DNA from 2 places in the Salipaludibacillus sp. CF4.18 genome. Region 1 is predicted to be linked to the other one. Evidence: predicted binding sites of a transcription regulator. Region 1 holds the regulator's gene; the other holds the start of a gene.

Region 1 (16,153 bases):
TTTCAGTTTGGTTCATGGAATAAGAAAATGACTGTGTTTTACGACAAAAACCTGCCTAGTAACACAATTGGTCTTTCTAAAGATCTACAAAAGCAACTTTTTATTCCAGATAATCTGACTTTTGAGATCAAGATTACCAACAATACGTTGAACGTTGGGCCAACGATTTTGTGGATTGCTGCGAATACTAATGAAAGATTGGGCAAAAGGTTAAAAAATTTACAAAAAAGAATAGAAGCTTTTGTTCCAGTAAAAGGGATGATTTGTGTTTGTGCAGAGGAAGGAATCAATACAAATACGGGAGAAATACAAGGATACTATTTCCAATCACATTTGAGGTGTAAGGACTTAAAGTGGAAAAAAGCAACTTTTTTCTCCCCTGGTGCTATCTTTAAAAGAGTGCCTTTAGCGGATAAAACGAATAAATACCTCTGTGAGATCACCAAAGGACGTATGTTTAATTCTTATTTTTTTAATAAATGGGAAATGTGGCAATGGTTGTCCTCAGATTCTATCTTGAAAAAACACCTTCCTTTCACTAAAAAAGTAAACTCTATGGAAGAAATAAAAGAAATGCTTGTAACTTATCCTTCCGTTTATTTAAAACCAGTCAAAGGTTCGGAAGGTAAAAAAATTATTCAATTGGAAAGGGATGGATCTTTATACCATGTGACGGATGATAAAAAAGATAAAAAAAGTGTTACGCATTTAAAAGACCACACATTACTCGTAAAACGCCTCAAGAGTTCAAACAGATATCTAGTTCAACAAGGTGTGCCGACTAAATACCAATCTAGAAATGTAGATTTTCGTATCTATATGCAAAGAAATGAAATGCATCAGTGGAAATCCTCGGGTATAACGGCAAGAATTTCTCAACCTGGTAGCATAGTTACAAATATACGTCATTTGGATTATTGGATGACGGGCCGAGATGCGTTAAAAAAAATTTATAAATTGGATAAGAAAAGTACCTATTCACAAGTAATGAAAATAAACAGTATTTGTACACGTGCTTGTGAGAAACTTGATATAAATGGTAATTATGGAGATATTGCCATTGATTTTATCGTAGACAAAAATCTGCATGTCTGGATTTTAGAGATGAATCTTAGACACGTTTTTCCAGTAGAAGACCCTGGTTTAGCACCAAAAGTTAAGCGAATGCCTTTTTTATATGCTATGAGCATAGCTGGCTTTCCACGGAAAAAGAAAAAGAGAAGGAAAAATAAATCGAGATAATAAATACCTCTCTCCTGTTTCTAGCAGGGGGGAGGTATTTTTACCTGACTGACACATTTCATCGGAAATTTCACAAAAAGCAATCTAAGTGATAAAAGACTATAAGAAAGTATTTGGGTAGAGTGTAAGGTCATATAGCCGTTACAAATAGACTTTTTTGTTAATATGCTATGAATGAACATGGATAAGCATGTAACAGAAGAAAGGGTGACAAATTTTGAGCGCACAGAAAACTTTAACTGGCCATCTCGGAGTGTTGGTATCAAATAGAGCATGGAGAGCTGTCAATAATAAAAAACCACACTACCGGTTGAAAAAATTGGCAGAAGCCAATGCAGATGTTAATTTAAATATGTTTTTTTTCACGATCGCCAATGTAGACACACAAAAAAAAGTAGTAACTGGCGGTTATTTTGATTGCATAAATAAAGTTTGGAAGACGGATTCGTTTCCATATCCCGATATTATCTACCGTCGTGGAGGGGTTGGAAAAAGGGATCGAAAAAAATATCGCACATTTATCGGTCAGTGCAATAAAAAACAAACATTATTCTTAAACCCTACTTCGTTAGGAAACTGGGATATTTACAACTATTTTAGTACTGTTAACCCCTTAAAAGAATATTTGTTACAGACAATATTATATGAGAATCGGGATGATTTATTTTACATGATGAAGAAGCATCAAATTGTCTATCTGAAAGGTGTCACGGGTAGAAAAGGGCAAAACGTGGTTCGAGTAGAACGCCTCCCTAACAATCAGTATCAGTGTAGATATTATGATCATACCAATCGTAAAATCCACTCTACACGCTATAAAAAAATGAAGGAGATCATTCCTTTTATAGAAAAGTTTTACAAAAGAAAGAAATTTATGATTCAAGAAGCTATCGATCTGATTGAGGTAAATGGTAGGAGGGTTGATTTACGAGCTGAATTGCAAAGAAACAAAATAGGAGAAATAGAGATTAGCGGTGTAAGTGTTAGAATGAGTAAAAAAAATTCGCCGATAACAATTCACGCCGATGCCTTTCCATTGGATAAATTATTTGAAATGAAAAATGTATCTTCCGAACACAAATTAATAATAAAACAGCAAATTGATAACTTCCTCTACATGATTTATAAAGAAACAGAAGTTAAATATGGAAAATTTGTGGAGATCGGTATAGATTTTGCTTTAACAAAAGATTTTCAAATTAGGTTTATTGAGTGCAATTCTCAAAGCGCAAAAGTATCTCTTTTGAAAGCTTTTGGGATAAAAAGGTTGAATAAAGCCATGTCCAATATCCTCTTTTACGCTAAATATTTACTTGGAGAAAAAAAAGCAAAGGAAAGCTTAGAAGCATTCACCAAATCAAGCAAGGATGATGATGGTTTAAATATTCAATATTAGATTTGTCGCAATAAATGAAAAAGAGGTGAAAAAATGGCGGTACTTTTAAGAGGAAGAAATAAGTATGAAATGTACTTGGCAATGAAAAAAAATAAACATTTGCAGCTACATCTTCCTAACACAATGATGTGGAGCAACCGGAACTTTTTAAGCATGTTAAGTAAATATAAATCAGTTGTTGTTAAACCAAATAAGGGAAAACAGGGCAAAAGTATTTATTTCGTAGACAAAAAATCGGACTCAACATACGTTGTGAATATTAATAAAAATCGACTGGTATTTGAGACCTGCGAAGATCTTTGTAGTTATATAAAGAATGCAGTGAGTAAAAAAGAATTTATTATTCAGCAAGAAGTGGATCTTGCTAAAATAGATGGTAGACGCTTTGATTTCAGAATAATTGTTCAGCGGAAATCGAGAGAACTTCCATGGGCTGTAACTGGTATTCTTGCTAGAAAAGGTGGGAAAGGATACAAGGTAACAAATAGAAGACGGAAGGGAACAGTTTTATCGCTTGAAGACGCAATGAGTGAGATAAAAGAGGTAGATGTAAACGTTGCTAAAGTAATAGAACTAAAAAAGATATCCACTTTGGCAGCAACTACTTTAGGTTTATCTTTTCCGAACCAAACAATTTTTGGTGTCGATATAGGTATGAACCAATACGGTTCTCTTTTTATTTTCGAGTTAAATCGTTGGCCCTTATTGGGGGGATTCCGGAGCTTAGAGGATAAAACGCAAATCAATCGAATTATGACTATTAAGCATAATAGCTAATATTCGAGCAGTAACTTTTAAAATTTACGATAATATTTTAATAATAGATTATTGTAAAAAGGAGGAACAGTTATGATCGGTATAATTTTACCATCTGGGTTAATCAAGCAAACAAACTCAGTAGTACCAGGTTCTGTAGTTGAATTCTACAAGAACCTGGCATGTAAAAATGCAATTGATATTTGCTTTTATACGATGAAAAGCCTCTCTCTTAATAAAAATACCGTTAACGCTGTGGTTTATTCGTATGAAAAAGATGAGATGCACAAAGAAGAAGCAACGCCGATTCCAAATGTGAACATATACCGGACGAAATCTTATTTGAGAAAAGAAAAATTGATTAATAAAATTAATCATCTTAGTATGAAAAATAACATTATATTCTTTAATGCCGTTACGAATAAAGATAGAAGCAAATATAAAATACATGAATATTTAGCATCAGTAGAAGAAACGGCACCATTTTTACCTGAAGCAGCAAACTTATCCTTTGAAAAAATGGTGCAGATGATCGAAAGCTTTGGTAAAGTCTACATTAAACCAAAACGTAGTTGTAAAGGCAACAATATTTATGTTCTAGAAAAAACAAACAGTGGATATACAATGGCGCACATTTTGAAAACAAAAGAAACAATCACTAATTTTCCACAAAAAGACCTGCTAAGCTATTATTCTTCTCTATTTAAATCGCCAAATCGATTTATTCTCCAGCAAGGGATTAAGAGCAAAAAATATAAAGGAAACAAGTTTGATTTCAGAGTATCGCCGCAAAAAACCAAGTCAGGTACATGGAAAGTGATTGGGTTCTACGCTAGAGTAGCAGATAAGTGTTTGAATGTTACTAATCGAGATCAGGGAGGAAGACTTAAATTCAGATTAAAACCATTGATTAACCAAAAAATCAAGAAAGAAATAAAACAATGTTGTATTAAAATAGCGAAGGCTTTGGAATCAAAATATCCTCAAGTAATTGATCTAGGGATCGATATTGCAATCGATGAAACCGGGAAAATTTGGCTGCTGGAAGCTAATTTCAGACCCTACAGAGGTAGGATTGACAGTAAGCATCACCGTGTTCCTTTTGAACATGCTGTTTGGTATTATAATCAGAACTATGTTTACTAATAAAATTTTTCCGAAAGAAAGTTTGCTGTTTTATTATGAGGGTCGGCATGCCTTTACGATGTCTTCGCTCATTGCATCATAGGGGCACTAAAAAAGTGAAAATCGACTTTTTTAGTGCCCCTGCGAACTTCCTAGGGAGCAGAACAATACCGCGGAAAGCGTCTGCCAATAACGGATTCGAGATCCTCTATTTGAAAGGGAACAACCATCTCTAAAAACCTGGAATTATATAAATTCTTATCTTTGTGCTAAAGACGCCAAGTGTTTGTCTATTTAAATCACCTCGAAACTTTTAAATATGTAAGGCTGTAGTGCTTTAATGAGACTATATTTTTAAATTTTACTCTAGCAATTTAGTGTCAAGTAAATTGACAGCTTTGAACACTGTTATTATAAATGAAAACTAGCATAATGTCCTCACTATTAATTGCTCTCTCTCAGCACCATTATGATGTTTTCTTATTTTGCTAAAACCCGCTAAAGCACTTGCATAAAGAAACGGATTACAGATTATTTCACCAAATAATTCAGGGTCTTCTAGGATTGAAAAACTTCTGTATCCATACCTTTTATTCATTTCCAATATCCATACGTGTAAATCTCTATCTACAATGAAATCAATAGCTATATCCCCATAGCAACCGTGTTGGTCAAGAAGCTGACAAGCCTTTAAACAAACTCTTTCAATTTTTTGCTCTAGTAAACGTACTTGATTCTCGTCTAAGTCAAAGATTTGTTTCAATGCCTCTGGACCTTGAAGCAGGTAATCAAGGTTTTGTAAATTGGTAGTGATGCTACCCGGTACAGCAAATCTACCTAGGTAACCAGAACACTTCCATCGGGTTGTTTCATCTTTTTGCATGTAACATCGGAAATCAACACTTCTTGAATCATAATGGACAGGAACACCTTGCTGGATCATATAATGTTTTTTCTTATTAGAAATACCTTCAATTAAAGGATGGTCTTTTATATTTTCTAATCTAGCTAAAATGCATTTATCATTAGTTATTTGGTAGAACCCGTTATCATTTTCAATTTTAATGATTCCTTTTCCACTAGATCCTTTTTTGGGCTTTAAATAGATAGAGTGATATTCTGCTAACATGTCATTTATGTCTTCTAAAGTTGTTAGCTCTTTTGTATAAGGTAGATTATTTTGAATGGTGCGATCCGAGGAGAGCCACTCCCACATTTCCCATTTGGTGAAAAATTTAGAATTGAACACCCGGCCTTTTGTTTTTTCGTATAAATCTTTGTCTATATGGGGTGGGATAATAGCTCTTTTAAAAACAGCACCAGGATATGGAAAGATTCCTTCTCTCAAAATTGAATGGTTGGTTTCGGATTTTGGTTGAAAATAATACCCATTAATTGTTTGCTCTTCAATGTTAACTCCTAAACTATTACTAATGATAATTAAACCATTTAAAGGAACATATCTTTCTATCCGATCTTTTAATTTATCTAAACATTTTAGTAATCGATTAGATACTAAATATAGTACTACCGGGCCAAGATTTAAATTCGTTTCTGTTAAATTCATTTCGTAATCCAACTGATCAGGAATAGATGTGTCGTTTTTTATATTTTCAGATATACCAATGGTGTCATTAGGAAGAATGTTCGAATATTGGATAATAAGCTCTTTTTCCCAAGAGCCGAAATGAAAAGTGATTTTTTCTGAGGAAGATATTATTCCTTTTCGAAATATATTTGGAAAATAAATCTCGTCTATTTTATTTGTAGCTATCCATTTAATATACAATCGGACCATCCTTCCAATTAACTAACTTCACATATCAACTTTTCTGTGAAGAAAATTACAAACGAGAATAATGATGCTGTGTGTAAAACTTCAGTGTCAACATCATACAAGCATAAAGGTGATGGAATGTATGATCCAACCTCGGGTCTATATTAAAAAAACTACTTCATCCAAGCGTATGCTTTATTTAAAGAAATAATGACTAATCAGATAGTTAATAGTAAGTAAAATAATTGTAAGAAATGATTTAAATAAGGTGGGGTGAAATCAAAAGTATGGTATTAAGGGATCTGCATATCGTTATAAATGGATTTTGACATTTACGCTGGGAATTTGGGTGTAATACAGGGATATTTAAGAGGTTATATACTCACCATTTATTTATTTCTTAATATGATATGTTTGAGCATGTTACAGAGGAAAGGGTGATGAAACTTGAGTATGAAGGCAAATATAACCGATAGTCTCGGGGTGTTAGTGTCGAATAGAGCCTGGAAAGGTATTTCTAAAAATAAACCCCATTATCGGCTGGAAAAATTGGCGGAGGCTAATAAAGAAGATTATTTTAAAATGTTTTTTTTCTCCATTAATAAAGTCAATATAGACAAACAAGTCATTACTGGATATTATTTTGATTTTAAAAATAACTTATGGAAACAAGGTACTTTTCCATATCCAGAAGTTCTTTATCGGCGTGGTGGTGCAACGAAGAAATTTAAAGACAACTATCGCACTTTTATAGATCAATGCAAGAAAAAGAAAACATTCTTTTTGAATCCTTCTTCATTAGGAAATTGGGACATTTATAACTATTTTAGTAATCTTAAGCCATTAAAACCTTATTTGTTAGAAACGGTTTTATATGAAGGTCCAGAAGATTTATTTTACATGATGAATAAACATCAAACGATTTATCTGAAAGGGGTCACCGGGAGAAAAGGACAAAATGTGGTGCGCGTAGAATTGTTATCAAATAATCATTATCAGTGTAAGTATTATGATTATACTCAACAAAAAATTTACACCATGAACTATGAACAGTTAGATGATGTTATCCCTTTCTTAGACAAATTTTACAAAGGGAAAGGATTTATGGTACAAGAAGCTATCGACCTATTAGAACTTAACAATAGAAGGATAGATTTGCGGGCTGAATTACAAAGAGATATAACTAAAGGAATTCAGGTCGGTGGAATAAGTGCAAGAGTTAGCCAAGAAAACTCCCCGATTACAATTCATTCAGATGCTATCCCACTTGATGATTTGTTCAAGTGGATAAAATTATCCTCCAAAGAAAAATTGAAAATTAAGAAAAGAATTGAATCCTTTTTATGCACTGTTTATAAAGAGACGGAAGATAAATATGGGGAATTTGGAGAGATCGGGATAGATTTTGGACTAACAAAAGATCTAGAAATTAAGTTTATTGAATGTAATTCACAGAGCGCAAAAGTATCACTATTGAAAGCATATGGTGAAAAAACCTTAATGCAATCCATGCAAAATATACTCTCGTATGCTAAAGGTTCCCTCTTGGAAACAAGAAGCGAAGAAGATGTGAGAGATTTAGAGGCAGATAACGGAAACAAAGTAAGTAACAGCAGAGAGGAAAAAGTTACCCAAAAGAAAAATAAAAATAAAAGGGAGCTTTGTAAAAAACCCTCAACAAAGATTATACAGAAAAAAATTAAATATAAAAGACCTACTAGGCAAGAGAATACTTTTTCAACAACTCAAGTTTGGTTTGTTAGTGCGGGACGCAGTTAACGGAATGTGAGGCTTTCATTTAAATCTTCATAACTAAAGAGAAAGGATGAGGCAGGCTCCTTGTCCTACTTTTAAAATCTAGACAGACATCATTCTTAAACTCTATCTGGCATAACACTAGGTAAAAAATAAAAAGAAGATCAAGTAGTATCACTTGATCTTCTTTTCAATGGTATACATAAGTTATTGAAGTGTTCTGAAAACGCCGATGACTTTGCCAAGAATAGTAACTTTATCTAAAATGATTGGGTCTAATGTAGAATTTTCAGGTTGGAGTCGAAAGTAATTATCTTCTTTAAAGAATCGTTTCACAGTCGCTTCATCATCTTCTGTCATAGCGACCACGATTTCTCCATTATTTGCATGACTTTGTTGTCTAACTACGACATAATCGCCATCAAATATACCAGCCTCTATCATAGAATCCCCAGATATTTCAAGAATAAAGGACTGTTCATCCTGAACAAAGCTTGCTGGCAATGGTAAGTATTCTTCCACATTTTCAATCGCAGTGATCGGTTGTCCTGCAGTAACCTTACCAATTACAGGAATTTGTATGGATGCCGTGTGATTTACTTGAGAGGAATCATCATGTAATCCCAAAACTTCAATAGCGCGCGGTTTAGTTGGATCACGGCGAATGTAGCCTTTTTTCTCTAGTCTTGATAGATGACCATGCACAGTTGAACTAGATGCTAAGCCCACTGCTTCTCCGATTTCTCTCACCGAAGGGGGATATCCACGATCTTTAACTTCTGATTTAATAAAATCAAAAATAGCTTGCTGTCTAGAAGAGAGCTTTGTCATATTTCACACCTCGTTATATGTATTTTGTTCTATTTAATAGTTGTATATCATAGCAATCTAGTATTAAGAAACATTTACAGGAACATTATACCATGAGAACGTTAGTTTCGCAAACACTCGTTCTACTTATATGCTTGACACGAACAACTGTTCTAGTTATAGTAAAAGGGAACAAACATTCTTATTATGAGGTGATGAGCAATGCAAACATATAAATCTTTACGAAAGTACATAGACGGATCTGTTTTTATACTTCTTTTATCCTGTGTATTATACTCATGGACTTATTTTTCAGATAATCATACTCCAGTTGAAGAAAAGTATCAGGTGTCAACAGAATGGACCGTTGAAGATGGAGAGTCTCTATGGGCGATTGCCAGTTCCATTTCGGATGACCATGATATGACAATTGAACAGACTATTTCATGGATGAAGTCAAAAAATGATTTGGATAATGAGAGTATCTTTCCGGGTCAACGATTAGACGTTCCAACTCAGCTGACAGGAGTTGCTCAAGAGTGAGAGGAATAATATATACGAGAGTGAGTACTGACAAAGAAACACAACAAACATCTCTTATCCGACAAAAAGAAGAACTAGTGAAAATAGCAGAAGCCGAAAACATCCAGGTTATTGATATAATAGAAGAAAAAGCAAGTGGCTATGAAATAGAGAGAGACGGAATATTTATCATGCTCGAACGATTTAAAAAACAAGAGGCTAATATATTACTTATTCAAGACGACACAAGACTTGGTCGTGGGAATGCTAAAATGGCTCTCATTCACCAGTTGAATAAAATGAATGTAAAAATATATTCTCTAAAAGACAATGGTGAATTAGCATTATCTGAGACCGACTCAATGGTGTTGGATATCGTCGCTATTGTGGAGGAGTATCAGCGTAAACTTCAAAATGTTAAAATAAAAAGAGGGATGAAGCGAGCTGTTAGTAATGGCTTTGATCCGTCTATGAATCTATTGGGTGCAACCCGTGGTGGAGGAAGAAAGAGAAAAGAGGTTCCACTCAAAGAGATCTTGAGATTAAGAGAGAGTGGAATGACTTTTCATGAACTGGCCCTAATGCTAAGAGGGATGGGATATTCGATTTCAAAAGCAACGGCACATCGAAGATATCAGGAACATATGAAAAGCTTGTCCAACGATTAGGCAGTAAACTTGAATCCTTTATTTCATTGCTTTAAAATGAAATATGCCTATCAACAAACGGAGGGATTCAGATGATTCATAAAGAAAAACTTGATAGAATAAACATTTTAGCAAGGAAAGCAAAAAGCGAAGGTTTATCATTAAAAGAACAAAAAGAGCAAAAAGAGCTAAGGAATGAATATTTGAAGAATGTTCGCAAGTCATTTAAGAACCAATTAAAATCGGTAAAAGTTGTTGACGAAGAAGGTACAGATGTAACACCAGCTAAATTAAAAAAAGAAAAAGAGAATGATTCTTTACACTAATTTCTCTTGAAATATCTTTTGATTTGTTTATATTAAGTAATCCATTTTCCATTATTGTTGTTTGGGAAACTGATTACTTTTTTTATTTGAATATTTTTCACCTATAAGTATTATTGTTATTTTAATTGAAAAACCAAGGAAGGAAAGCATGCGCATTTATCGGACTCGAGTTCCACTCTGTTCTAATTTAATTTTTTATTTTAAAAGAATTAGGCTAATATATATCATAGCCGCAATACTCTCTGTAAATTACAGAATGTATTCATTATCAGATGTCTTAAATGAAATTAGTTTTTTGTAAATGTGTTATATTTTTAACTAACATGCTAAATATGGTTGTCTAACCTCTCTATAAAGTATATGATAAAAGTATATTTGATAAAATTTTTATGAAAAGAGGCTGATCAAGAATGGCTACAAGCATCGAGAATTTATCTATTAGCACGATCCGAACACTATCAATTGACAGTATTGAAAAAGCGAATTCAGGTCACCCGGGAATGCCTATGGGTGCGGCACCAATGGCTTATGAATTGTTCAGTAAGTACATGAACCATAATCCAAAAAATCCAGATTGGTTTAATCGTGATCGTTTTATTTTATCTGCGGGTCACGGATCTATGCTTCTATATAGCTTACTCCATCTCCATGGCTATGACGTTTCTATAGATGATTTAAAAGGATTCAGACAGTGGGGAAGTAAAACTCCAGGGCATCCCGAATTTGGACATACTCCAGGAGTAGAAGCTACAACAGGTCCTTTAGGTCAAGGTTTTGCTATGTCAGTTGGTTTTGCTATGGCTGAAAAGCACTTAGCTGCAACTTATAATAAAGACCAGTTTAATGTTGTTGACCATTATACATACAGCATTTGCGGAGATGGAGATTTAATGGAGGGTGTTTCTGCTGAAGCGTCTTCATTAGCAGGTCACCTGAAATTAGGAAAACTTATCGTTATGTATGATTCAAATGATATTTCCTTAGATGGTGATTTACATGAATCTTTCTCTGAAAGTGTCGAAGACCGATATAAAGCATACGGATGGCAAGTAATTCGTGTTGAAGATGGTAACGACCTTAAAGCAATTAGTGCGGCAATTGAAAGCGCTAAGTCAGATGATCGTCCTACATTAATCGAAGTAAAAACAATGATTGGTTTTGGCTCTCCGAACAAAAGTGGTAAATCAGCATCTCATGGTGCACCACTTGGGAAAGATGAAGTCAAATTAGCAAAAGAATCGTATAAATGGACTTTTGAAGAAGATTTCCATGTTCCAAATGAAGTGAGAGAGCACTACAAGAAGCTCGAAGAAGAAGGTCAAAAGAAAGAAGACGCTTGGAACGAGCAATTTGAAGAATACAAAAAAGCTCATCCTGAGCTTGCTAACCAACTAGCTACTGCTATTAAAGGCGAGTTACCTGAAGGATGGGATAAAGATATTCCTGTATATGAAGAAGGAGACAAGGCAGCTACCCGTGCGCACAGCGGAGAAGTAATTAACGCTTTGGCTAACTCTGTACCGAGTTTGTTTGGTGGTTCAGCAGATTTAGCTTCTTCTACAAAAACAATGATGAACGGAGAAGATGCTTTTTCTCGTGATAACTACTCCGGTCGAAATATTTGGTTCGGTGTTCGTGAGTTTGCGATGGCCGCTGCAGCAAACGGTATTGCATTGCACGGTGGTTTAAAGCCTTATTGCGCAACATTCTTTGTTTTCTCAGATTACTTACGTCCAGCATTAAGATTGTCTTCACTAATGAAAATCCCTACAACGTTTGTGTTTACGCATGACAGTGTTGCAGTAGGGGAAGACGGTCCTACTCATGAGCCTGTTGAGCAGTTAGCTGCTATTAGAGCTATTCCGGGTATTTCTGTTATTCGTCCGGCTGATGGTAATGAAACTGCTGCAGCATGGAGAATTGCATTGGAAAGTTCTGACCAACCAACAGCTTTAGTGCTTACTCGTCAAGGTTTACCTACACTTGCTTCGACGAAAGAGAAAGCATATGAAGGAGTGAAAAAAGGTGCCTATGTTGTTTCTGAATCGAATGGTAAGACAGACGGTTTACTACTGGCAACCGGATCAGAGGTTTCTCTAGCGGTAGAAGCACAACACGCGTTAGAAAAAGAAGGAATTCACGTTTCCGTAGTTAGTATGCCAAGCTGGGATCGTTTTGAAGAACAAACACTAGAATATAAAGAGTCTGTACTTCCTTCAAATCTTAAAAATCGTTTAGGAATTGAAATGGCTGTATCTATGGGCTGGGATCGTTACACGGGAGATCATGGTTCTATATTGGCAATTGATGGTTTTGGAGCTTCAGCGCCTGGAGATAAAATTTTACAGGAGTATGGCTTTACATCGGAAAATGTTGTTTTGAAATTCAAGCAGTTACTAGAAAAATAATTGTTAGAATGGGATGTTTCAAAAGGTCTGTTAGGACCTTTTGAGACATCTTTTTTATATGACAAAATTAGTCAGCTTTCCTTACACATTCTGACAAATCCTTTAGGGTAGTTCTTCTATAATTAAGGTAGGTACAAGCTTTAGGAGGAGAATGTCTATGAGAAGGTATGATATCATTTTAGTAAATGAAGAGGTCGCATATATGTACAACGGTATGGAAAAAAAACTTTTTCATCTATTTGTTGAAAACTATTATGCCAAAGGGATATTAAAGACAATTACTGACTTACAAATAAATTATATAAAAAATGACTATCACATTGATGAATTAGATACATTTCTTTTTGAAGCTTTAGGTAAAGAAGATGACTACCACTATTCCTTTGAAAAGCATATTTTACAGCTTGATAAATATAAAAGTTACGCAAGATTAATCTTATCCAAAAATAAAATTATTTTATACGCAGATGGAAGTTTGGACGCAGAGACAATGTTTTTTGAAGTGCTACGTAATTTTAGACCATATTTCTTAGCAATCAGCGTCCAATCTAAAAGGTATGGCTGGTTAAAACCAATACGACCACTAGATATGGCGATAGAATATTAAAACTGTTGACTTGTTTTAGGGAATTCCCTTTCAAAATCATAACTGTTCATGTATAATAAACAGGGTTGAGAGAGAAAAAGGTCGAAACAATAACTTGAAAGAATGAAGGAGGGTCAACGCCGATGTGGGTAAATATTTTAATCGGTGTCATCGCTCTGTTAGCAGGGGTCGCACTAGGATTCTTTCTTGCTAGACAGTACATGATGAATTACATGAAGAAAAATCCGCCAATTAACGAAAAAATGCTTCGAGTGATGATGATGCAAATGGGACAAAATCCATCACAGAAGAAGATTAATCAAATGATGAAGGCAATGCAGAATCAAAAATAAGAATGGACACTCCGTGATGGGGTGTTTTTTCATATGTAGGGAAGCAACATGAAAAGGTCAAATTACTATAGAAAAAGGTGAGATAAAACATGTCTGAACGTATGTTACCAACTATCCAGTACCATGAACTGTTAGAACATCCGCATTATTTAATTGACGTTCGATCTCCCGCAGAGTTTGAAGAGTTTCATGAACCCGGAAGTATAAATGTTCCGCTTTTTACTAATGATGAACGAGCCCAAATCGGCACTCTTTATAAGCAGGAAAGTCCTGAGAAAGCAAAAGAAATAGGCGTTAATATCTACTCGAAGAAATTACCGGAGTTTTATGCTAAATGGATGAAGTTTAATGAAAAATATGCGCCTAAAACGGCTGTGGTTGCATGCGCGCGTGGAGGAATGAGAAGTGCATCATTTGTTTCTGTCATGCATGCGATGGACATTCCTGTCCTCCAGTTGGAAGGAGGAGTTCGATCGATTAGAAAGCATGTACAAGAGCGATTAGAGAGCTTATCCCAGATGGATTGGAAAACTATTGTCCTAGAAGGGAACACCGGTACCGGGAAAACAAAGTGGCTTGAGGAACTAAAACAAAGAGGGTATCCAGTCATTGATTTAGAAGGTTTAGCTAATCATCGTGGGTCTGTGTTTGGACAAATAGGAAAAACGTTTCGTAGTCAAAAGCAGTTTGAATTTTTACTGGCGAAGGAACTTTCCAAAATTTCTCCAGGTAAAACCATGATACTAGAAGCTGAAAGTAAACGAATCGGTCGTATCGTATTACCTGACTTTATTATGGAAACAAAAGAAAATGGTCATTACATTGAAATACATGATGGCCTTGATAGAAGAGTTGATCGGCTGTTAGAAGATTATCAACCTCATGAATATGTAGAAGAATTTAAACATGCGAGCGCAATTATTAGAAAAGGATTACCAACGGTATTTCAGAAAGAAATGGATGACCTATTAAAGCAAGAAGACTTTAAACAACTTTCCAAACTTTTGCTCACGGAGTATTATGATAAAAAGTATGGCCATAAACGTGCAACAAATGAATCTGATTTTGTAAAACGAGAGCTTTTACTTCATGATTTATCAGAAGAAGAGATTATAGATACAGTGGAAGAAGAAGTGAATCATCTTATGGTTACATAATTATTTTATGGTAAACTAGATGAATTTGAATGTTTTGTCGATGATACATTGATTTTTATATACCCCCACTTAGATTACAGTTTATATACTGTAATCTTTTATTATTTTTTAGTATATTTATCGAAAAATCTATATAAAATATAGGGTGGTGATACCCCTATTCAAAAACGATTCGTAATTATTGACATTAATACTCACCGGGGGTATGGTATATGTATAGAAATAATACGAATAGAGGTGCTCGCTTTGGATGATAGATTAACGATTCCACTCATGTCGAACAAAGAACCAGTGAAAATGCGATCAGAAGCTGAAAAGAAACAATTGCTGCAAAGGTTGAAACGAGTGGAAGGGCAAGTACGGGGGATTCAAAAGATGATAGATGAAGACCGTTATTGTGTAGATATTCTTGTCCAAGTTTCTGCTATAAATGCTGCCTTGAAAAAAGTAGGATATAAATTACTAGAGGATCATACTAGAGGATGTGTGACAAATGCGATCCAACTTGGTGATGGCGAAGAATCGATTGATGAATTGATGAAAGTTATTCAACAGTTTTCTAAGTCGTAATGAGAAAGGAGAGGGAATGAGTATGACGAAAAAAATACAATTACCTATTCAAGGAATGACATGTGCGGCTTGTTCTTCTAGAATTGAAAAAGTCTTAAATAAACAAGAAGGGGTAAACGCTACTGTTAATTTAACGATGGAAAAAGCGACGTTAGAGTTCGATGAAGCATTATTCTCTCCTCAGCAAGCTGTTGAAAAAATTGAAAAACTAGGCTATCACGTAGAAGATGAAAGTTTAGATCTTTCTATTGAAGGGATGACATGTGCAGCCTGCTCAGCTCGAATTGAAAAAGTAATTGGTAAATTAGATGGTGTAAAAGAGGTAACAGTGAACCTGACCATGGAAAGAGGAAAAGTAAGATACACTCCCGGGCTCATTGATGAAGAAACCATCATAAAACGAATCGAGAAAGTTGGTTACAGTGCCAAACGCCATCGTGAAAATGAGGAAGGTAAAAAAAATAAGAAAGATAAACTAGTGAAAAAACAACAATTTTTGTTTTTATTCGCATTGGTTTTCTCGATTCCTTTATTTATTACGATGATCGACCATTTCTCCAATGCGATGTTACTCCCTCATTGGTTGATGAATGGGTACGTACAATGGGCACTTGCGACACCGGTACAATTCTATGCTGGGCTTCAGTTTTACAAAGGGGCGTATAAGTCTTTAAGAGGCGGAAGTGCCAATATGGACGTATTAGTCGCAATGGGAACGTCAGC
Region 2 (16,153 bases), on a different contig from region 1:
TCGCAAGTAAACATCTTTCACATCTGCTACTTTACCAGCTTTGATATCTACGACGGACACTGATTTTGCATAACCTGCCTCAGAAAAACTGAAAGCTAAAGGTGATCCTGAATACCTGGCCCTTGCAGGGGAGTTTTTAATATCTTGAGGACGGTGGAGGTGCCCTAGTGCTGTGTACTGTACATTAGCAGGAAGCTGCGTTGCTCGAACGGTATATGCTCCACCAACTTCAATTGGTCGTTCGGATTCCGTACTGGAACCACCAGCAACAAATAAATGACTCATAGCTATTCGAATCTCTTTGTCAGTAAAAGACTCGGTTAAAATGTTAAAAATATCTGTTACTTTTTCATCATAAGCTTCCCGAAGCTGTAACTCATCATTTGATTCAGTAAAACTTTCTTTTAAGCGTGATTCTGATGGATAAGGCAGTCCAGCTACTGCTAGAGGCTCTTTACACCCATCGATAGAAATACGCAAAGGTTCCATCGTAGGATAACCTTGAATATAGATACGATGCTTCTTCAAAACAGTTCTCGCGGCTGCTAGCCTTTCTGGATGATCATGATTGCCGGAAATAATAATAACTGGACGTTTCCCATAATCCGAGAGGCGGGCCATACTTTCATAAAATAACTCTTCCCCTTTGGCTGGCGGATTTACGGAATCAAAGACGTCTCCTGCCATAAGAACAGCATCAATGTTTTCTTCGTTACATATTTCAACTAGTTCCTCAAAGAAGTCTTCATGTTCTTCAAGACGGTCTCTGCCTTCTATCGTTCTGCCGATATGCCAATCGGCGGTGTGTAATAATCTCATGAATTCAGCCCCGTTTCCTCTACATCTTTACTAAATAATTTCCGTCAAAAAAGTACAGATATCGTTCTTCAATTGCTTCGTGCCAGCTATCTGTCAATGCCTGACTGTATAAATCGACTTGATAGTGATATAAATCCTTGAAATAATTTAAAATTTCTTCTTCCGTTTTATCAGCAAACTTGCCTGTAATTGTGTCTGTTTTATAATCCAGTAAAACTAGTTTTCCCTCTTCATTGCGGAACACACAATCGATCATTCCTTGTACAAATACTGTTTCATCCTGTTGCTGTGACCAAGTTGAGTACGCTTGAGAGGCAGGGATAAGGTAACTGAAAGGTATTTCACGCCATACGTTTTTAGCAGCGATTAGCTGCTTGCCTAACGCATTCTGGAAAAATTGATGAAGGTGTTCCAGATTAATTTGTTCGGATTCTTCTAATGTAATTATCTCTTTTGTAACTAGACGCAAAAGTTGACGTTCAAGAGATTCCAGCGAATGTTCTTCTACAAGAGAAACGTGTTGCATCATCGTGTGCATCAATGTGCCTTTTTCCGCAGGTCTAAACGAATTTTTTTGTAAAAACTTTGGTCTATCGGCGAATTTTGACTGAAAGCTTGTCGCCATTAGATCATCACTGTAGTCATCTTGCATGGCTCTTTTTAATTCACTAACCGATTGTTTTGCACGATGAGTGACTGAATCTTGTCTTGGATAAGACCATTCTAAATGATGTAAGACTTTGTTTCTTGAACTAGATTCGAGATTAACTGTTTCGTGTGTCAAAAGTTGTTGTTCAATTTCCTGATCAACCTCTGAATAAACCGAGGCTTCCACTTGAAGCTCTGCCTTTTCTAAAATATCTACTAGCCACGAGGAAGGATCTTCGCTGACTTGGGTGGCTCTGCCTTCAGTATCTATCTCATGATTTTCTAACAAAGGTACGGCATCATGATGACGTAACACAGATGGCGCGATCCAATCCAAAAAACTTCTCGCTTTTTCTCTTTGAATGTTAGGAAGTAACCAGGATGGATTGTCTATATTCTCGGTCCATTTTTCTAATGATTTATCAACATCTTTTAAAGTTCCAACGAGATAAAGTTTTTCCTTGGCACGTGTTAGTGCTACATAAAGTACCCGCATTTCTTCCGCTAATGATTCAGACCTGATTTTATTTTTTATCACTTGTTGGGGAATGGTCGGATAGGCAAGTCGGAGTTCCGGATCTATCCGTTTTGAGCCCAATCCAAGCTCTTTATGAAGCAAATAGTCACCTCGTAAATCTTGCTGATTAAACATTTTATTCGTACCTGCCATGAAAACAACCGGGAACTCAAGCCCTTTGCTTTTATGGATCGTCATAATTCGTATAACATCTTCTTGTTCGCTTAAGGCTCTTGCTGTTCCTAAGTCATCACCTCTGTCCTGCATTCTTTCCACAAAACGCAAGAACCGGAACAGGCCGCGGAAAGAAGTAGATTCATACGACCGTGAGCGGTCATATAATGCTCGAAGATTCGCTCGTCTTTGCTTTCCGGCTGGCATCCCTCCGACATAATCATAGAAACCGGTTTCTCGAAATAATTGCCAAATCAATTCGGATAAGGATCCCGATCTAGCCTTTTTACGCCATTGAGTGAGCTGTTCGATAAAGCTAGCGCAACGGTTTCTGATTGATTCATCTTGATTTTCAGTCGTTCCAGCTAGTTTCAATGCATCATAAAAGCGAGCTTGTTTATCTAAAATACGGATTTTAGCGAGTTCTTCTTCTGTGAAATTGAGAATCGGCGAGCGTAATACAGAAGCTAGCGGGATATCTTGATACGGATTATCGATAATCTTGAGTAAAGAAACCATGATCTTCACTTCGATCGCTTCAAAATATCCTGTTGATAATTCTGCATATACAGGAATTCCAGCAGTTTTACACTCCTCCATAATTGTGTCAGCCCAAGGCATTGATCTCATTAAGATGACAATATCCCTGTAACGAATTGGACGAGACTGCTTTGTTGCTTTATCCATGACCGGATACTTAGATTGGATCAGTTGTTTGATCTCTTGAATCATCGCACGCGCCTCTAATTGAGACGTCTCCAACTCTTCTTCCATATCAAGTACAGGTTCTTCTGACTCCTCCTCAGAATGTTGCGTCAGTTTGTCCCCCTTGTTAACGAGCATTAATCTAGTTTCTAAGTTAGCCTGGTCAGGGTAAGATGTATTTCCGAGTTTTAGTTCTGCTACGTCATTATAAGTGATTTCTCCAACTTCCTCATCCATGATTTGTCTGAAAATAAAGTTTGTTGCATCCAACACTTGCGATCGGCTTCGGAAATTTTTCGCCAAATCAATTCGGAGACCATCCTTATCACCATCTAAATCAAACAACTTATATTTATTCATAAACAATGTAGGTTCTGCCAATCTAAAGCGATAAATAGATTGTTTAACATCACCTACCATAAATAGATTTTTCCCGTTTGACAATAAAGTAAGTATCGTTTCTTGAACGAGGTTTGTATCCTGGTATTCATCTACCATAATTTCATTAAAATGATAGATATATTCTTCGGCTGCTTTTGAAGGAACAGGTCGATGGAGACTTGATTTTTCTTGATCAATCAAAACCTCTAAGCATAAGTGTTCTAGGTCACTGAAGTCCAAGACGCCTTTATCTCGTTTTTCAAAGAGATACCTCGCAGAAAAATCTTTCACTAAGGTAGTCAATTTTTCGATACTAGGAGCCATTTCGTTTAAATCAGCTAAAAGTACTTCAGGGGAGTATTGAAAATAGGCTCTTTTATTAGTTTTCAAAATATCCTTTGCTTGATCGCGAAGTGCTTTTGTCTTTTCCTTTAATTGATCATCCACAAGGTCTTTCTTTGTAATGCGTGGAATTGTTGGAAAAGAGATCACGGAAAATGCTTGAAACATCTCCTCCCACGTCTTCGCGCTTAAAATTGTTTGGATTTGTGTATATTCGGTCTCCAGTGTTTCTGCATATTTTGCGGGTCCATCAGGCTCTCGTGTCATTTCCAGTCCTTGTTGAATTAGGTCTTTTGCACTCTCTAATTGACTACGTACATTCTCTAATGTCGAGGATGCCCATGAAAGTTGTTCAATAGAAGTAATTCCTTCTAGTTTAAAGGTCGAAACGAGATCATCCAGCCATTGAAAAGGCTGAGGATTTGACCTTGAGAAATCAAATAAATGCATCACAAGGCTCCGCAATTTATCATCTGTTCGGTCACCACTATATTGATCGACGAGTGTGAAAAAAGATTGGTTATCTTCTGCCCCGTATTCTTCTTCAAAAAGATCTTCCAAAATTTCTTCGCGAATTAATTGGCCTTCTGTTTGATCAAGTATACGAAAACTCGGATCAATATCCACGTCATAATAAAACTTTCGCACTACGTTCATGCAGAAAGAATGTAACGTAGAAATATTGGCGCGATGAAGAAGAGAGAGCTGTCTTCTTAAATGTAAGGATCTTGGATCGTCATGAATTTGTTTCTCAATCGCTTCTCCTATACGATGTCTCATTTCTGCAGCAGCAGCATTTGTAAAGGTAACAATGAGTAGTTTGTCAACATCTGTCGGGTTCTCAACATCGACAATTTTGCGGATGATTCTTTCTACCAACACGGCTGTTTTACCACTTCCTGCTGCTGCTGCAACGAGGATGTTATTCCCCTCTGCAGCGATTGCCTTCCATTGATCATCCGTCCAGGATACGTTATTCGGTTTCGATTCTATATTCATTAACGTTTCCTCCTTTATCACGGATTGATTCCAGAATTTCATCATTCGATTGATCCGTTAAATGACGATAGTTATTCGTTTCTATCGTTGGATCAAACTGACAAAACGATTTATAAGAACAAAATGTACAGGGAATCTTTTGTTTCTTTTTATAAGGCTTCAAATCTATATCGCCACGAAGAATCGATTCTCCTACTTTTTTCACGTGATTTCTTAGATACGACCGTAAGACGTCATAATCTGTTTGCGAGATTACTTTTGAATTCGAATATGGTTGTCCATCTTTTTTCAAACCAACAGGAAGCATGGATGATCTTCCGGTCTCTAAACTTAAATCCATCTGTTTAATGGCACTTAATGAGGAAGAAATTAGACCCTTCATTTTGAATCGTTTTAAAATTTCTTCTTCGATATCTTCAATGGATAGCTTTTCTTCTGCTTGAATCATTGGATTATGCACATGGAAATACAGCACACCAGCTGGAGTCACTTCCGTACCAAGCCACTCTGCCGCAAAGCTCACAACGACGTCTAAATAGATGAGCATTTGCAGGGCTAGTCCATGGTAAACATCGTCAAGTTTTATATCTTTCGAACTGGACTTATAATCTAGTATGCGAACATAAACGCCTTCTTCGTCTTCAGCCCTGTCCACTCTATCAATTCGACCTATTAATTCTACTTTATGGCCGTTTTCAATTTCAAAGGTGAGAGGTGGTAATTGCTGATTTGGTCCGAATCCGACCTCTAAACCAGCAGGGGAAAATCCTGTTAATTTGGCTTGATCAGATAGAACAGTCGATGCCCTTGCGACCACTTCTTCCAGTTTTTGTTGGATATATTTAAATCGGTTAGAACTCAACAATATTTCTCGTTGAATTTTAGGAGCCAGCTGTTCAACAATGGTTTTGGAAAGGCTTTTCCCTTCGTCTTTCGTTAAATGGGAAAAGTCTCTTCCATCTTGCCTTAAGCTTTCCGCCATTTCTTTTAGCGTAGCATGAAACAGGGTCCCAATATCAGGAGCCTCAAGCTTAAACGTTTCTCTCTCCCTAAGTTTCAGTCCGTAATTAGCAAATTGTGAAAAAGGACAGGCATTGTATTGCTCAAGCCTGGATACACTTGTTTTTAATTCTGTTCCATATAATTCTTCAGATAGTGAAAGAGGCAATGAAGACGGCTTATTTTCATAGCTTAAACTGCCAAACACATTTTTTGTTTTTTCTTGCCATTGTTCTTGTGACATAAACCAATTGTACGTATCCCACCAAATTTCAGACACATGATAGCCGCGTCTCCATGCTTGCATCTGATTTGTTAAATGAGACAACGTTCGTTCAGGATTCGTTACAAAATCAACCTCTTTGTCTGTCTGAACATCGGCAGGTCCTTCCAATGCGACTTCTACTTTCAATCCCGGGAAAACTTCTTGAATTTGGTTAAGCATCATCGAGGGCTGCAAACTTTTTCCCTCTTCATCCGCCAAAGGATAGCTCATGTAAAGTTTTTCAGAGGCCAAGGATTGCGACATGTATAAGACAAAGGATTCATTTAAAAGCTGTCGCTGAGCACCAGGTGCCAATTGCAATCCTTGTTTTTCTAAAAATGTACGTTCTTCTTCGGACACCATGCTGTCTTCATTTGGTTTTGCAGGAATTACCCCATCGTTCATGCCGATGATAAATGCCGCCCGAACATCTGAAATCCGAGAGGTTTCCATATTAGCTATCACGACTTGATCGATCGCCGGTGGAATGATCGCAAACTTCATACTTTCGATGCCAGTATCGACCATTTGCATAAATAACTTGAAACTGACTTTTTCGTTGCCACTTATTTCTACCATTTGATCGAGCAAATCAATGATTTCCTTCCACATTTGATCATGCTCACGTGCTTCTCTTAATCGATGGTTTTCCATGGCATCTTTGCTTAATTGTTCTATTTTATCGGTTACTTTTATTTCCTCCAGCAATTCAAATAGTGCTTTAGCATAATCAAAAACCGTAGATGAATTTTTCGCAGCTTTTTGAAAATCTATTATTGGTGACAGTAGTTGTTTACGAACAAGATTTATTTCTTCTTCAAATATTTTTTCGTTATCCGTTTTATCCCCTTCATAGTCAGTGGTTGTGGCAAAACGTTGGTATGTCCATTCCTCAGACCCATACCACTTTTTACCTTTGATACCATATGAGAGAACATAATTTTCTAATTGATCCACCTTTTCTCTCATATGCTCGTCCTCAATTGGAAATAGCATTTCTGTTTTTAATGCACGAAAAACAGCGTCGTATTGCCAATGTCTTTCAATGATTTCAAGTGTTGAGCGAATAAATTCTATTAACGGATGGTTCAGTACGGAACGTTTTTGATCAGAAAAGAAAGGTATCCCTTCATCATGAAAGATCGTTTCAAAGTAATCATCGTACTCTCCTATATTTCTGACAAGAATAGCGATCTCTCGATAACGATAATTGTCATCCCGAACGAGGGAGATAATTTCTCTAGCTATTCTCTCAATCTCTGCACGCCGATGCACCGCACTAATCACTTGAATACCATCATGTTCTAAAATCGGATCAGCTGGCCTTTTTGCACCATTTGCTTCTAAATAAGAGAGAGCTGGCGAATCGAATCTTTTACTGTAATTCGAGATATACTGATGGGAGATTTTACAGTTATCGCATAAATTCTGTAATTGCTGGTACGTGCTTTGTGTCTCAAAAAATAAATCTAGTGGATGAATGAGTTCGTCTTGTTTTACTGCTTCATCCACCGTTAAGACAATGGTTACTTCTTCTATCTTGAGGAATATTTCATGTAATACATTTATTTCAATAGGTGTAAAACTATGAAAACCATCAATATAAACAACCGCATCTTGAAGAACGAGAGAATCTTTCAAGGAATCGGCTAGTAGTTGTAAATAGTCCTCTGATGCAATATATTTTTCTGATAAGGACTTTTCAACTTCGGATAAGATAATGTGAATATCATGCAACTTATCCTTTAATGTCCGCTCGGTTGGTGAATTTTGTTCTTCACTTTCAGCAAGCTTATTCATTTCTTCTCTAAGAGTGTCAGAGTCTATCTGGTACCGTTTAAATTCCGAAAGCATTTGTTCTAACTGATTGATAAATCCTGGACTGGAAAGTGCTTTTTGGAAAATAGTAAAATCCGGTTTCGCTCTTTCCACCACTTGCCGCAAAAGCATTTGTATTCCTGTTTGTTGAATATGGTAACGGGATATCCCGCCAACTTCCTGTAACACACGTAAGGCTAGTCGAGAAAAACTAAGGACTTGCGTTCTCGTCATCCCGTGACCTAATTTTTCGACTAGTTTCCTTTCGACTTGAAAGGTCATTTGATCCGGTACTATGTATATAATCGGTGGACCCGTTGGATCTTCTTGCATCTTCCTGACAATCTCATTTTGAACGTTCGTCGTTTTTCCTGATCCTGATCTCCCTAAAATAAAAGTTACAGCCATGCTCTCACCTCTTTACCGAGTATTTCGTCCAACCATATGTTCGTATCTCTATTGTATCGAAAAACATGCTTTTTACAATAGATATACCTTAATAATCACTGATTTGCTTGAGGTAAAATCATGGTATAATCGACAAGTATTAGTAATGCATCGGAGGAAGTCTTTATGGCAATAAAAAAAACAAATAAAAAAAGGTTTATCGGTAATCGAGTAATCAAAACAGGCATAGCGGTGTTTCTCACTTCTGCAATTTGTATCTATTTTGATTTACCCGTAATTTTTGCGGTGATCACAGCTATTGTTTCCATTGAGCCAACGACATCGGATTCCATTCGAAAAGGAATCATTCGTTTTCCGGCAAGTGCGATTGGTGCAGGATTAGCAACCACTTCTTATTATTTTTTGGGAGAAACAGCTTTGACCTATACTATCGCAGCTTTTTTAACGATTATTCTATGTCAAAAATTTAAACTGCAAGAAGGAACGCTTGTCGCTGCGTTAACTGCAGTAGCGATGATTCCGGAACTACATGATCATGTATTTATATCATTCTTACTGCGATTAGGAACAACAACGATTGGTCTCACTGTATCATCGTTAGTCAATGCTTTTATACTACCTGTTAACTATCTTTCTGAGATTCGTTCACGAAACAATCAACATGTATTGGAATTAAAAAAAGCGGTACAAGCTGAAATTCGAAATTTATTATTTGCCAAAAAAGAACGAAAAAGCATAAATGAAACATCTTCCTATGATGTATTACGGAATAAAGTATCGAGGACAGAATATTTAATCCGGTCGCAACGGAGAGAAATGAGATTTCATCGCTTCAAAATGGGAAATTATCGTCGTTTTCATTTGTATAAACAAACAACCAACTTTATCCAACGGGCTGTTCTGCACCTTGGTAACTTGCATTATTTATCTTCCACTTTACCGTTAACAAATTATGAGAAGGAACTTTTGGTGAGGGCTGACCGTATTGTAGGGACTACGTTAAAGGATACGGAAGCACCGTTGAATGATGAGTATTTTAAATTTATCGATGAATTGGATAATCATCTTCGTTCTAATTTTACGCGTGCACATCCAGTTAACGTCTATAGTCACGACCATCATCATCTGACCGAAAAAAGTAGTTTATTTTATGAATTAGTTGCCTTTTTCGATTTAGTGGAAGACCTCCATTACCATTTAAATAAACGGGTTACTAAAAGGTACTGGGGTAATGAGCAAAGCAGGTCTACTTAATTAACGAGGCTGATTTTTATAGATTATTATTTGAGAACTTGCAAGAGGAAGAGACACGGTCTTTTTCCCGAGTAGGCTGAGGTCGTTGCTCGTGGAAATTGTCCGCCTAGAGCGGATGCGATCTTTGTTCGAAAGCACTTAAAATTCTTAACATTAAAAAAAATGTCACAAAAGGTTTTAAAAACCTTTTGTGACATTTCAAGTTAACTCTATTTTCTTCTTTTTTTCAAATATTTATAAAGCATGTTTCCGCCTTTTAAAAGTAATAGCAATTGCGGTAGTCTTAATTTCATTGGGATCACTCCTATTTATATTATTTTGAGATCTACTCTATTTCCATGGATGATCATGCTTGTCCTGAAAAATGACATTATTTTTCTTACGTGCGAAAGTTTTTTTTGAATAAGCCCATCTAGGACCTAAGAACCGCAAGCCATCCAGTATTGTGTATGGCCACCAACCTATCCCTGAAATATTCAACATATGTTTATAGTGAAGTATAGGATTTCTCTCTAATCGTTTTAATGCAAACATTCTTAACTTTTGGTACCATTTGAAATTCCACGTATAAGCCATCGCAGATAAATGACTAAGACGGGAAATACGATCAGATCTGTTCTTTCGTACTTTTTCGTAATAGCGCAAATGTTTTGGGTCTGTATTGCCGGTTGAAAACATCCAATCAAGTAGTTCCCCCAGCACCATGCCGTCTTGAATAGCTAGATTCATTCCTTCCCCTGCCATTGGATGGACGATATGGGCTGCATCTCCTAGAATGACCGCATTTCCTTTCACATACTGTTTAATATTATGTCGAATAGGAATCATTAATTGAATCTCTTTCCACGATTTTATTTCTTGAACATAACCTTCTAAAGAGGGTTCGAACTTAGTTATGGAATCATAAAAGGTTTCTAATCCTTTGTTTTTCATCAACTTATAGTCCCCTGGTTTAATCAACATTACACTTCTAATTTTATTATTTGGAAGTGGAAACAGTCCGATGAAATCTTCATGGGTTGCATACATTCTTGCCTCGGTAAAATCACTTGGTCGAGGAAATGTCACGGTTAAAAACTGATGGTTATATTTAGTTGTAGTAACGTCTTCCCCCATGGCTTTCCGAATGATAGAAGCACGTCCTTCGGCTCCAACAAAAAACTTTGCTTCAATATCTATTTCTTGTTTATCATACTTCACTTTGGCGCGCTTAAAATCATTGTTTTGCTCATCGATTTCACTAAAAGAATGGAATGTTGCCGGATTCCAGTAATGAAACCCGGGATATTCCTTGGCTTTATCCAGTAGGATCTTCTTTAATGTTTCGTGGGGAATCATTCGTGCTTCTGTAAAAGGAGCTGGAAGCCGCAAATAATCTAAAGGAATATATAGAGCCTTTTCTAACTCCCCATTTTTATTTTTATTCAATTCGTATGTGTGTATTTTAGGAAGAGAGAAACTTTCGCTTAATACTTCCTTCGATATTCCCATTAACTGAAAACCTTGCAATGATTTTGGTTGGAGAAGCTCACCCTTATAAATTTTACCGGGTTGCTTTTCCCTCTCAACAACCAAAACCTTTAGATTCGCTTGAGCTAACTTAACAGATAATGTAAGTCCTCCTACACCTCCGCCAATAATAACTACATCATATGTGTTCAAAGCTACCACTGTCCTTCCTAACATCGGCATAGAGGGTAACTGTGTTTCGTGCATCCTCCGATTAACTGAAAAACGAAATGCTTCATTTTTCGTCTGGAACTGAGTACATATTACTGATCTTTACTATAATTTTTCGTCCGGTAAAAGGTCTATATCTATGTTCTTCTTTTTCATTATTCGCCTTATAATGACAGGAATAGAAAAAGCGACAATAAACAAGCCTGAAGTAATAAGAATCATCGTTAAATTTAAGTCAACAAACGACGCACCAAGAAAATTAAAAGCTAATGTTCCTGGTATGATACCTACCATTGTTGCTCCAAAGTATTTACGAAATTGAATTCTTGATAGGGCAGATAAATAACTTACAAAATCAAAATTAATAACTGGAATTATTCGAAGCGCCATTATATAGAAAAAACCATTCTCTTCTATCTTTAATTGCAGATTATTCCCTTTGCCATTCCAATCTTTTTTCCTTAAATTAGCACCTAATTTACGAAAGACTAAAAACGACACAGCAGCTCCACTGAGAGAACCTATGTACGTCACTAAAGGTCCTATAAACGGACCGAATGAGAGTCCACCCGCGATTGCTAAAATAGATGCAGGAAATAAAACAAAAGGGCGAATCGTAAAAATACCAATAAATACGAGTGGAGCCCAGATTCCAAACGATTGCATGAGGACTTGGATGTGATCGGGATTTATATCAATATACGCAAAATTGAAATATAGAAGTGAACCAATCAAAATTAGAAAAACCAGTATTTTTATTATCAATTTAAACGGCATTTATGGTACCCCTTTATATAAGTTCTGTTCATAATGTATATATAACCTTTTATTAAAAGTTTTAATCTGGGAAACATATGGATATTCATGAACTTTTAGTTTTTGTCTAGGTGAATACATTTTACAAGACTTCACCCGATGACTCAATGAACATTATCTCTCTGCTAATAATATCATTTAATTAGGAAAAAATATAAAGGCACGAGCTTTCTAAAAAGGAGGTTAAATACGATGAGCAAACATTCTAAATCTAAACGGAATATGCAAGACAGTAAAGACGCTGTTCAACCGCATAATGGAAAGGAACGAATTACTATTTCTAAGAGTAGTTTCGAATTAGATGGGAGTAACAGCAATCGACAAAGGGGTAAAAAGTAATGAAAGATATGAAAAATCATGATATAGCAAAAAAAAATTTTGCTCTTGACGAGGATCGGATGATTAACGAAGGTCTGGGAGGCGGAACCGTAAGTCCCAGAGAAAATTCGGGGATAATCGAAAACTCAAGGGATTTAGATGTAGAGGAACCACCTCATCGGACAGACCTATAAGAGGTAATTATTTCAGTTGAAGTAAACAAACCGTAAGCCCATTGTAATAGCGGGCTTACGGTTGTTTTGTAATACAACTTATAGCTAATCCTAACTTTTACGCCTTTGCTCTTTCTCTCACCCAGTTAATTAAACCTCCGGCTAACATAATGTCTACTTGCCGATTAGACATGACATGAACACATGGAATGTCTAATCCCTTCGCTTCAACTTTTGCTGTGATCGCGATGTCGTTACGCAAGCTTTCACGTAAATTTTTAAAGGAAAGAATATCTCCCTCACTAAGTTTGTCGAAGTCATCTGGATTACTGAAGGTTACAGGAAGAATTCCGAAGTTAACTAGGTTTTGCCAATGAATTCGTGCAAAATCCTTCACTAATACTGCTCGTAAACCTAAGAATCTTGGTGCCAAAGCAGCGTGCTCACGACTTGAGCCTTGCCCATAGTTAAACCCTCCTACGATGGAGTGTCCTCCATCTTCAAGCAGTGCTAGGGATCGATTATAATAATCTTTATCTAAAATCTCAAAACTGAATTTACTGATTTCTTGTAAATTACTTCGGAATGGTAATACTCTTGCTCCACCTGCTAATATTTCGTCCGTGGAAACATTATCACCTAAATGAAGCAGTATTGGAACATCCAACTCGTCTGGTAAAGGTTGCATTTCCGGTATCGAGGTAATGTTTTTACTCTTATATAACGAAACCATTTTTGCTTCCTCTAATGGTAATGGTGCATCCAGTAAATCGATATCAATGGTAGGTTTTTTAGGTTCACTTACTGTTGGATACTTCATCTTCAATGTTCGTGGATCAGTTATCTCTCCTGTTAAAACTGAGGCAGCTGCAGTTTCAGGTCCACATAAGAATACGCTATCCTCTCTCGTCCCGGATCTTCCAGGAAAATTCCGAGGCGTAGTTCTTAAACTGTTACGACCTGATGCAGGGGCTTGCCCCATACCAATACAACCATTACATCCAGCTTGGTGAAGGCGCCCACCTGCAGATAAAAGACTTGTAATGTGACCTTCATTAATAAGGTCCGTTAAAATTTGTCGAGAAGATGGGTTAATATCAAAAGATACTCCTTTGGCGATGGATTTACCTTTTACAATCTCAGCGACAATAGCGAAATCATTATAGCCGGGATTTGCTGAAGAACCGATATATGACTGATAGATAGGTTCCCCGGCTACTTCGGAAACAGGCACGACATTACCTGGACTAGATGGTTTTGCAATTAACGGTTCTAATGTCGAAAGGTCAATTTTTTCATTAATATCGTAAGTTGCATCTTTATCTGCAACTATTTCGCTCCAATCATTTTCCCTTTTTTGCGTTTTCAAGTATCGTTTTATTTCACCATCTGCTGGAAAAACCGATGTAGTTGCTCCTAATTCAGCACCCATATTGGCGATGACGTGTCGGTCCATTGCATCAAGGTATTTCAATCCGTCCCCATAGTATTCTATGACCGTTCCTACCGCACCCTTTACATCGTATCGTCGAAGCAGTTCTAAAATAACATCTTTTGCTCCAACCCAATCGGGAAGTTTTCCTGTTAACTCAATGCCCCACACTTTTGGCATTTTTACGTAAAGTGGTTCTCCGGCTATCGCCATGGCAACATCAATGCCGCCAGCACCCATCGCAAGCATGCCCATACATCCATTTGCACAGGTATGACTATCAGATCCTAATAAGGTTTTCCCGGGCTTGGCTAATCGTTGCATATGGACAGGGTGACTTACGCCATTTCCAGCTTTGCTGTAATACATTCCGAACCGGCGGGTTGCACTTTCTAAAAACAGATGATCATCTGGGTTCTTACTATCCACTTGAATAATGTTATGATCGACATACTGAGCAGATGCTTCGGTTTGGGCCCTTTCTAATCCCATCGCTTCCAATTCCAGCATGACAAGTGTCCCTGTTGCGTCCTGTGTTAACGTCTGATCAATCTTTAATCCGATTTCTTCCCCTGGTTTCATTTCACCCGAGAGTAAATGAGATTGGATTAACTTTTGAGTTACATTCAAAGCCATGCATTTTCCTCCTTTTAGTACTATTGATATATATAATTCCCTCTACAAAACAAACATACACCTTACTTTTACCTTTTTAATAGTGGTTGAAACTTTAGGATTTACCATTTAAATGCAAAATATTTATCAATCTGATTATCCTTATACATCAGATTTACTCTTAATGAATATGCAATGTATACACACGTTGCATTGTCTTAGAGGATGTTCAAAAAGGTAAAAAACTTATCCGCTATAAAAATAAGCTAAACTGATTATAAATCTTCAGTTTAGCCTATGTGATATTCTGTTTAGTTGTTAACTAGATCATTTTTCTATGACTAACTATTACTTTGTTGATATTGAACTCTGTGGAGGTTTGCGAAAATACCATTTTGCTCAATGAGATCTTCATGAGCACCTTCTTCGGCAATTCCATCTTCTGTAACCACGACAATTCTATCTGCGTTACGTATCGTCGCTAGCCGATGGGCAATAATTAACGTCGTACGGTTTTGTGCGAGCTTTGATAAAGCCTCCTGAATAACCATTTCTGTTTCTGTATCAAGCGCAGAAGTTGCTTCGTCCAAAATTAGGATAGGCGGATTTTTCAAAAACATTCTTGCGATAGCAATCCTTTGTTTTTGACCACCTGATAATTTTAGTCCTCTTTCTCCTATCTGGGTTTCATATCCTTCTGGCAGAGATTCAATGAATGTATCTAATTTTGCTTGACGAGCGACATTTTCAATTTGGTCATTGGAGGCATCTAACATTCCATAAGCAATATTTTCACGAAGAGTCCCTGTGAATAAAAATACATCTTGTTGAACGATTCCGATTTTGCTCCGAAGGGATTCTTTTGTCATGCTTCGGATATCTATTCCATCGATGGAAATTGACCCTTCATTTACATCATAAAAACGGGGAATCAGTGAACAAATCGTTGTTTTACCAGCACCTGAAGGTCCTACAAATGCAATTGTTTCTCCGGCATTGATCTCAAGATTAATGCCATCCAGTACTTGTTTCTTTCCTTCATAGCTAAAACCAACATTATCGAGTGAGATATCCCCATTTAAATGGTCCATATGGATAGCATCTTTTGCATTTTTAACTTCTGGCTCGGTGTCGATCATATCTGTGAATCGTTTGAATCCAGCCATTCCTTTTGGATATAATTCCATAAGTGCACTAATTTTATCTATTGGCTTAAACAAAACATTGACATAAAGAATGAATGCTACCAGTTCCCCATATGACAATTGGCCGGAAATACTCAACCAAGCTCCGAAGACGAGGACGATTAGCGTTATAAAGCGCGTCATCATATAAATTCCGGAAACACTAAAAGCCATCACTTTATAAGAATTTATTTTCGCTTTTTTAAATTTATTATTTTGTCGGTTGAAACGTGCAATTTCAAATCGTTCATTCGTAAACGATTGGACGACACGAACACCTGACACACTATCTTCTACTCTCGCATTTACATCTGCAATGTCCCGAAACATTTGTTTCCAAGCCTTGTTCATACGTAAATTACAAAATACGATTAATCCGATTAAAATTGGTACTACGAGTAATATGACTAGAGCAAGTTGTAAATTAATGGTCATCATAATCCAAAAAGCCCCGATAAATGTCATTATAGCTATAAATATATCTTCAGGTCCGTGATGAGCGAGTTCACCGATATCAAAAAGATCATTTGTAAATCGACTCATGATATGTCCAGTCTTTGTGTTGTCAAAATAGCGAAATGATTGTTTTTGAGTATGTGCAAACAG

The links. The regulator LexA, encoded in region 1, represses DNA repair genes until DNA is damaged. The targets are predictions, from matches to a motif close to CGAACATATGTTCG.
Region 2: a site for LexA is predicted at 8,105-8,118, ahead of addB (helicase-exonuclease AddAB subunit AddB). Genes of this name have one in related genera too.

Annotation. Positions count from the first base shown of each region.
Region 1 covers NZ_JBIMEV010000001.1:271,731-287,883, forward strand. Annotated here, with positions in the region: gene ACHABW_RS01370 (YheC/YheD family protein) at 1-1,242, shown strand, start outside; gene ACHABW_RS01375 (YheC/YheD family protein) at 1,562-2,638, shown strand; gene ACHABW_RS01380 (YheC/YheD family protein) at 2,672-3,415, shown strand; gene ACHABW_RS01385 (YheC/YheD family protein) at 3,488-4,540, shown strand; gene ACHABW_RS01390 (YheC/YheD family protein) at 4,944-6,308, opposite strand; gene ACHABW_RS01395 (YheC/YheD family protein) at 6,750-8,075, shown strand; gene lexA (transcriptional repressor LexA) at 8,259-8,882, opposite strand; gene yneA (cell division suppressor protein YneA) at 9,084-9,404, shown strand; gene ACHABW_RS01410 (YneB family resolvase-like protein) at 9,401-10,051, shown strand; gene ACHABW_RS01415 (DUF896 domain-containing protein) at 10,123-10,356, shown strand; gene tkt (transketolase) at 10,767-12,764, shown strand; gene sirA (sporulation inhibitor of replication protein SirA) at 12,922-13,371, shown strand; gene ACHABW_RS01430 (YneF family protein) at 13,494-13,703, shown strand; gene mnmH (tRNA 2-selenouridine(34) synthase MnmH) at 13,793-14,860, shown strand; gene ACHABW_RS01440 (metal-sensing transcriptional repressor) at 15,134-15,430, shown strand; gene ACHABW_RS01445 (heavy metal translocating P-type ATPase) at 15,447-16,153, shown strand, end outside.
Region 2 covers NZ_JBIMEV010000065.1:497-16,649, reverse strand. Annotated here, with positions in the region: gene ACHABW_RS22745 (exonuclease SbcCD subunit D) at 1-819, opposite strand, end outside; gene addA (helicase-exonuclease AddAB subunit AddA) at 839-4,585, opposite strand; gene addB (helicase-exonuclease AddAB subunit AddB) at 4,560-8,075, opposite strand; gene ACHABW_RS22730 (FUSC family protein) at 8,241-9,329, shown strand; gene ACHABW_RS22725 (FAD-dependent oxidoreductase) at 9,660-11,045, opposite strand; gene ACHABW_RS22720 (TVP38/TMEM64 family protein) at 11,115-11,786, opposite strand; gene ACHABW_RS22715 (hypothetical protein) at 12,018-12,164, shown strand; gene ACHABW_RS22710 (hypothetical protein) at 12,164-12,337, shown strand; gene ACHABW_RS22705 (aconitate hydratase) at 12,435-14,384, opposite strand; gene ACHABW_RS22700 (ABC transporter ATP-binding protein) at 14,705-16,153, opposite strand, start outside.